2 regions of the Kineococcus anabasis genome follow, and region 2 is predicted to be linked to the other one. Evidence: riboswitches for the same ligand, from Rfam matches in the RefSeq annotation. Region 2 holds a riboswitch; the other holds the start of a gene.
The links. A riboswitch is a leader RNA that binds a small molecule or an ion and turns the genes downstream of it on or off. The one in region 2 is predicted to bind thiamine pyrophosphate.
Positions count from the first base shown of each region.

Region 1: it holds a riboswitch for thiamine pyrophosphate, as region 2 does, so the genes downstream of both, thiO (glycine oxidase ThiO) here and ACYQBY_RS19265 (ECF transporter S component) in region 2, are expected to answer to the same signal.

Region 1 covers NZ_BAAIHU010000001.1:579,174-582,560, forward strand. The annotation lists gene aspS (aspartate--tRNA ligase) at 1-478, opposite strand, end outside; gene thiE (thiamine phosphate synthase) at 567-1,244, opposite strand; TPP riboswitch at 1,337-1,444, shown strand; gene thiO (glycine oxidase ThiO) at 1,433-2,599, shown strand; gene thiS (sulfur carrier protein ThiS) at 2,690-2,932, shown strand; gene ACYQBY_RS02635 (thiazole synthase) at 2,965-3,387, shown strand, end outside.
Region 2 covers NZ_BAAIHU010000012.1:158,753-162,139, reverse strand. The annotation lists gene ACYQBY_RS19280 (EAL and HDOD domain-containing protein) at 1-1,014, shown strand, start outside; gene ACYQBY_RS19275 (DUF4235 domain-containing protein) at 1,066-1,347, opposite strand; gene ACYQBY_RS19270 (hypothetical protein) at 1,363-1,497, opposite strand; TPP riboswitch at 1,656-1,760, shown strand; gene ACYQBY_RS19265 (ECF transporter S component) at 1,813-2,493, shown strand; gene ACYQBY_RS19260 (ATP-binding cassette domain-containing protein) at 2,502-3,387, shown strand, end outside.

The DNA.
Region 1 (3,387 bases), on a different contig from region 2:
CGAAGGCGTGGCGCTGCAGGACCTCCCGGGCGGCACGGTTGACCTCGCTGCGCAGGCGCATCGCGGCGGCCGGCGCGGGGCGGCGCAGGTCCAGGTAGCGGTAGCGCAGCCGCGCCTCCTCGCCGACCTGGACGTGCTCGTCGATCTGGAAGGGCAGGGGCGCGGCCGGGTTGAGGACCTCCAGCTCCTCCGCGGCGACCTCGACGGCGCCGGTGGGGATGTTGGGGTTCTCGTTGCCCGCCGGGCGGGCGCCCACGGTGCCGGTGACGCGCACGCAGTACTCGTTGCGCAGGTCGTGGGCGCCGCCGCGCTCCAGGACCTCGTCGCGCACCACGACCTGCACGACGCCCGAGGCGTCCCGCAGGTCCAGGAAGGCGACCCCGCCGTGGTCCCGGCGGCGTGCCACCCACCCGGTGAGGGTCACGGTGGTGCCGGCGGCGTCGGCGCGCAGGGTGCCGGCCTCGTGGGTGCGGAGCACGGGGGCTGTCCTTCCGTCGGGGTGGCGGCCGCGTCGGTGCGCCCGGCCGCGGGGCGATCCTACGGACCGGCCGGTCGGGGCGCGTCGTTCAGGCGGGGGCCGGCGCCGGGGCCTCGCGCAGCCGCCGCGCGAACTCCGCGGCCGCTGCTCCCGGGTCGTCCGCCTCGGTGAGCGCCCGCACGACGACGACCCGGCGGGCGCCCGCGTCGAGCACCTCCTCGAGGGTGCCCAGGTCGATCCCGCCGATCGCGAACCACGGCGTCGCGGTGCCGGTGGCGGCGGCGAGGCGCACGAGGTCCGTTCCCACCGCCGCGCGCCCGGGTTTCGTCGGCGTCGCCCACACCGGTCCCGTGCAGAAGTAGCCGACCTGCGGGTCGGCGGCCGCCCCGCGCGCCTGCTCCGCGGTGTGGGTGGAGCGGCCGAGCACCACGTCCGGCCCGACGACGCGGCGGGCCGCGGCGGGCGGCAGGTCGCGCTGGCCCAGGTGCAGGACGTCCGCGCCCGCGGCGAGGGCCACGTCGGCGCGGTCGTTCACCGCGAACAGGCGTCCGTGCCGGCGCGCGGCGGCGGCGAACACCTCGAGCAGCTCCAGCTCCTCCGCGGCCTCCAGGTCCTTCTCCCGCAGCTGCACCACGTCGACGCCGCCGGCCAGGACCGCGTCGAGGAACTGCTCCAGGTCGCCCTGGCGGCGGCGTGCGCCGGTGCACAGGTACAGGCGGGCGTCGGCGAGGCGGACGGCCGCGCCGGCGGCGGGGGTCGTGGGCACGGGCGGGAGTCTGCCACCGGTGCGCGCCGGGGCCGCCCGGCGGCCGGGCGCCCGCGTGCGGGCCGGGGCGCCGCGGACCCGGCGGGTATGGTGAGGCCGACCACGGGAGCCCGTGCAGCGGGCTGAGAGGGCGAGCGGACTCGCCGACCGTCGAACCTGATCCGGGTCGTGCCGGCGAAGGGAGTGCAGTGGAGTCCTCGCGCGCCGGCTACGACCTCGCCGTCGTCGGGGGCGGCGTCATCGGCCTGAGCTGCGCCTGGCGCGCCGCGCAGCGCGGCCTGAGCGTCGCCCTGGCCGACCCCTCCCCCGGCTCGGGCGCCTCGCACGTCGCGGCCGGGATGCTGGCCCCCGTCACCGAGCTGCACCCCGGCGAGGAGGACCTGCTCCGGCTCAACCTGGAGGCCGCGCGCGGCTACGCGCTCTTCGCGGCGGAGGTGGAGGCCGCGGGCGGTACCGGCGTCGGCTACCGGCGCTGCGGCACCCTCGCGGTGGCCCTGGACCCCTCCGACCGGGCCGTGCTCGCCGAGGCGCAGGACCTGCAGCGCTCCCTGGGCCTGACCTCCGAGCGCCTCACCTCCCGCGAGTGCCGCAGGCTGGAGCCGCTGCTCTCCCCGGACGTCGCGGGCGGGCTGTGGGTGGAGGGCGACCACCAGGTCGACAACCGCCGGCTGCTGGCCGGGCTGCGCGCCGCGTGCGCCGCCGCCGGGGTGCGGGTGCACGCGCAGCGGGCCGCCGTGCGCGTGCGGCAGGGCCGCGCCGTGGGGCTCGACCTGGCCGACGGCACGGTCCTGGCGGCGGAGCGGGTGCTGCTCACCGCCGGTGCCGCCGCCGGGGAGGCGCCCGGGGTGCCCGCCGGCCTCCTGCCGCCGGTGCGCCCGGTGAAGGGGCAGATCCTGCGGCTGCGGACCCCCCCGGCGCTGCGGCCGGTGCTCTCGCGCACCGTGCGCGGCGTGGTGCGCGGAGCGTCCGTGTACCTCGTGCCGCGTGAGGACGGCGAGCTCGTCGTGGGCGCCACGTCCGAGGACCGCGGGTTCGACGAGACCGTCACCGCCGGGGGCGTGTACGAGCTGCTGCGCGACGCGCAGGCGCTGCTGCCCGTGACGGCGGAACTGGAGCTCGCCGAGACCGCGGCCCGCTGCCGCCCCGGCTCACCGGACAACGGCCCCCTCGTGGGCGAGGGCGCCCTGCCCGGCCTGCTGCTGGCGGCCGGGCACCACCGCAACGGCATGCTGCTGGCGGGGATCACCGGGGAGGCCGTCGCCGCGCTGCTGGCCGGGGAGGCGCTCCCGGACGTGCTGCGGCCCTTCTCCCCCGCCCGCTTCGGCGTGGGCGCCCCCGAGCCCGCCCTGCGCTGAGCGGCCGCGCACCCCGCGACGAGCAGCCCCGCGACCAGCACCGCGCGACCAGCACCGCGCGACGAGCACCGCACCAGAGGAGAGGACGCCATGGACACCCCCACCGCCGACGCCCCGGCCGCCGTCGGGTTCCGGCTCAACGGCGAGGACGGCAGCGCCCCGGCCGGCACGAGCATCGCCGACGTCGTGGCCCGCCTGCTCCCGCCCGGCGCCAGCACCGACGGCGTCGCCGTCGCCGTGGACGACGAGGTCGTCCCCCGCGGGCACTGGCAGCAGCGGCGGGTGCGCCAGGGCGATCGCGTCGAGGTCCTCACCGCGGTGGCGGGGGGCTGAGCGTGACCACTGAGCTGACCGGCACGGGCGGCCTGACCGCGGCCACCGGGGACCCGCTGCGCATCGCCGGGCAGGAGTTCTCCTCCCGGCTCATCACCGGCGCCGGTGGCGCGGCGAACCTGGACGTCCTGGAGCGCGCCCTCGCGGAGTCAGGCACCGAGCTCACCACCGTGGCGATGCGCCGCGTGGACCCCGCCGCCCGCGGGTCGCTGCTGGACGTGCTGCGCCGCCTCGGGGTGCGGGTGCTGCCCAACACCGCCGGCTGCCGCACCGCCGGGGAGGCGGTGCTGACGGCACGCCTGGCCCGCGAGGCGCTCGGCACGGACTGGGTGAAGCTGGAGGTCGTCGCCGACGAGCACACCCTGCTGCCGGACCCGGTGGAACTCCTCGACGCCGCCGAGGCGCTCGTGGCCGACGGCTTCACCGTCCTGCCCTACACCAGCGACGACCCCGTC
Region 2 (3,387 bases):
ATCAACCTCACCCGGGGCTTCTTCACGGGGGAGCTGCCCATCCCGTGCACACCCAGCCAGGTGGTGCTGGAGCTGCTGGAGGACATCACCGTCGACGAGGAGGTGCTGGAGGGCCTGCGGGAGCTCCAACGGCAGGGCTACCGCATCGCCGTGGACGACTTCGCCGGTGAGGAACACCGCTTCGACGCCGTGCGCCTCGCGTCCTACGTGAAGATCGACCACTCCGCGACGGGGGAGTCCTTCGAGGAGGTGCTGCGCCTGGCGAGGGAGCTGAACCCGCAGGCGCAGGTCGTCGTGGAGCGCATCGAGGAGGAGGCGGTCTTCGCGGCGTGCCGCGACCTCGGCGTCGACCTCTTCCAAGGGTTCCTGCTGCAGCGGCCGGTGACGCTGGAGCGGACCAGCCTGTCCCCCTCGCAGGTGGTGTGCCTGCGGCTGGTGCGGGCGCTGACCGGCGAGGAGGCGCCCATCGAGGAGATCGAGGAGCTCGTCGCGTCGGACCCCGGGCTGAGCGTGCGGGTGCTGCGGACGGTGCGCTCCGCCGCGCACGGCACCGTGCAGGAGATCACCTCGCTGCGGCAGGCGATCGCGCTGCTGGGGCGCCGGCAGCTGTGCTCCTGGGTGGTGCTGCTGCTGCTGGGCGGGGTGGCCCGCTCGGACCGGGAGCAGTTCGTCCTGGTCCTGGCGCGGGCCGCGGCGTGCGCGCGCCTGGTGCGGCAGGACGTCGACGTCGCCTACACCGTGGGCCTGCTGTCGGGCGTGTCGAAGGTGCTGGGCGTCGGGGCGGGGGAGCTGGTCGAGACGACGGGGGTGGCGCCGAGCGTGCGGGCGGCGCTGCTGGACCACGAGGGCCCGGCCGGCCGGGCCCTCGCGGCGGTCCTGGCGTACGAGGAGGAGGACCCGGCGGGCGTCAGCGCCGCGGGGCACGAGCTGTACGAGGTGTCCCGGGTGTACCTCGCGGCCCTCAGCGGCGCCATGACCTCGGTGGAGGTGGTCACGGAGGGCTCGGCGGCCTGAGCGGCGTGCCCGGCGGGGCGGGGCCGCCACCGGGCACGCCGCCCGGGTGGATCAGGTGGGGCCGTGGCCCATGCCGGGCGGGCGCGCGCCGACGGCCTTGCGGTAGTAGGCGGCGGCCTGCCGCTCGGCGATCAGCCGCGCGATGCCGATGACGGCACCGGAGGCCAGCGCCCACAGCACGGCCTCCTTCCAGCCCACGTCCGGGTCCTCCGGGTTGTCCGGCGGGTTGGTGCCCGTGGCGAGCTTCCAGCCGCGCTTGGTCACCGCGTTGGCGAGGGCGCCGGCGCCGACGGCGGCACCGGTCCCGAGGAGTTTCCACAACATCGCGTTCATGGTCCGCACCCTGCCCTACAGGACATCGGCGAGCCAGCGCAGCACCGGCACCAGCGCGGTGGCCGACAGCGCCAGCATGCCCAGCGCGACGACCAGGGCCACGAGCCGCACCCCGCGGGAGGGTCCGCCGGTGTCCGGGTCGCGCAGCATCCTCAGCACGGTGCACAGCCTCGCAGGAGCACGGCACGGCCTCGCAGGAGCACGGCACAGCCTCGCAGCAGCACGGGGCACAGCCTCGCAGGTCCGGGCCGGTGCCGTCCCGCCACCACCGCGGGACGCCGGGACCGGCCCGGCGTCCGGTACCGTCAGCAGCACGACAGGGGAGCGCCGCGGGGCGCTGAGAGTGCGGGAGACCGCAGACCCTCGAACCTGACCCGGTTAGCACCGGCGTAGGGAGTCGGGCCGTCTCGACCGGGGCTCACGGAGAGCACCCGGTCCCCCTCCTGTGTACCGGGAGGACATGTCATGACCGCGCACACCCCCCAGACCGGCCGGGCGGGCACGCCGCCGGTGGAGCGGGAGGCCGACGGCGGCAGCGTGCTGGCGCGCCGGCCGCTGACGCGCTGGCGGACGGTCGACCTGACCACCGCCGCGATGCTCGGTGCCGCCTTCGGTGTCGTGTTCTGGGGCTGGGACCAGCTCTACTACGCCCTCTCCCCGACCCTGACCGCGCTGTTCCCGCCGGTGACCGCGATCGTCGCCGGCGTCTGGCTGCTGCCCGCCGTGGTCGGTGCCCTCGTCATCCGACGCCCCGGTGCCGCGCTGTTCGTGGAGGTGCTGGCCGCGACCATCGAGGCGCTCCTGGGCAACGTGTGGGGCACGAACGTCCTCATCTCCGGGTTCCTGCAGGGCCTGGGGGTCGAGATCGTCGTCGCCGCGGTGCTCTGGCGCCGCTTCGGCCCGGCCGTCGCGGTGCTCGCCGGGGTGGCCGCGGCGACCCTGGAGGTCACCGCCTGGGAGTGGCACTCCTACGTCGCCGACTACTCCTGGACGTGGAAGCTGCTGTACCTGCTGTTCTTCGCCGTCTCCGGTGCCGTCGTCGCCGGTCTCGGCGGGTCCGCGCTGGTGCGGGCGCTGGCCCGCGCAGGCGCGCTGCGCTCCTTCCCCGCGGGGGCGGAGGCACGCCGCGCCCGCACCGGCGCCTGACGCCCACCGTGCCCGGCGTCCCGGCCCGGGGGGGCACCGGCGGCGCCGCGCTGCGCGTGCGGGGCCTGACGTGGCACCCGCACGGCGCGGCGCGGCCGGTGCTGTCCGGGGTGGACCTGGACGTGGGACCGGGGGAGCGGGTCCTCCTGGTGGGGCCGAGCGGGGCGGGCAAGTCCACGCTGCTGCGGGCCCTGGCCGGGCTGCTCGGCGACCACGAGGGCGACGCGGCCGGGGAGGTGCTGCTCGACGGGGCGCCGGTGCGCCGGGGTGCTGCGGGCCTGGTCCTGCAGGACCCGCTGGACGCGGTGGTCGCAGCGAGCGCCGGGCGGGACACCGCGTTCGGCCCGGAGAACCTGGCCCTGCCGCGGGAGGTGATCTCCGAGCGGGTGGCCGGGGCGCTGCGGGCGGCCCGCTTCCCCCACGGGCCGGGACGCTCGACGTCGGAGCTGTCCGGTGGGGAGCTGCAGCGCCTGGCGCTGGCGGGGGTGCTGGCGCTGCGGCCGCGGCTGCTGCTGCTGGACGAGCCGACCTCGATGCTGGACGCGGCCACGGCGGCGCTGGTGCGGGACGCGCTGCTGGAGGTCGCGGGGGACCGCACGCTCGTGGTGGTGGACCACCACGTGGGGGCCTGGGCGGACGCGGTGGACCGGGTGGTGGCGCTGGACGCCGCGGGGGAGCTGCTGGCGTCCGGCCCGGCGGGGGCGGTGCTGCGGGGGAACGCGGCGGCGCTGACCGCCGCGGGGGTGTGGCTGCCGGGACTGCCCGGGCCCGCCCCGGTGCTCGTGCCGGCGGAGCTGGTGGAGCCCTCGACGCCCGTCGCGGAGGGGACGACGGTGCTGCGGGGGCGGGCCCTGGAGGTGGTGCGCCGCCGCCGGGGCCTGCGGCCGGCTCCGC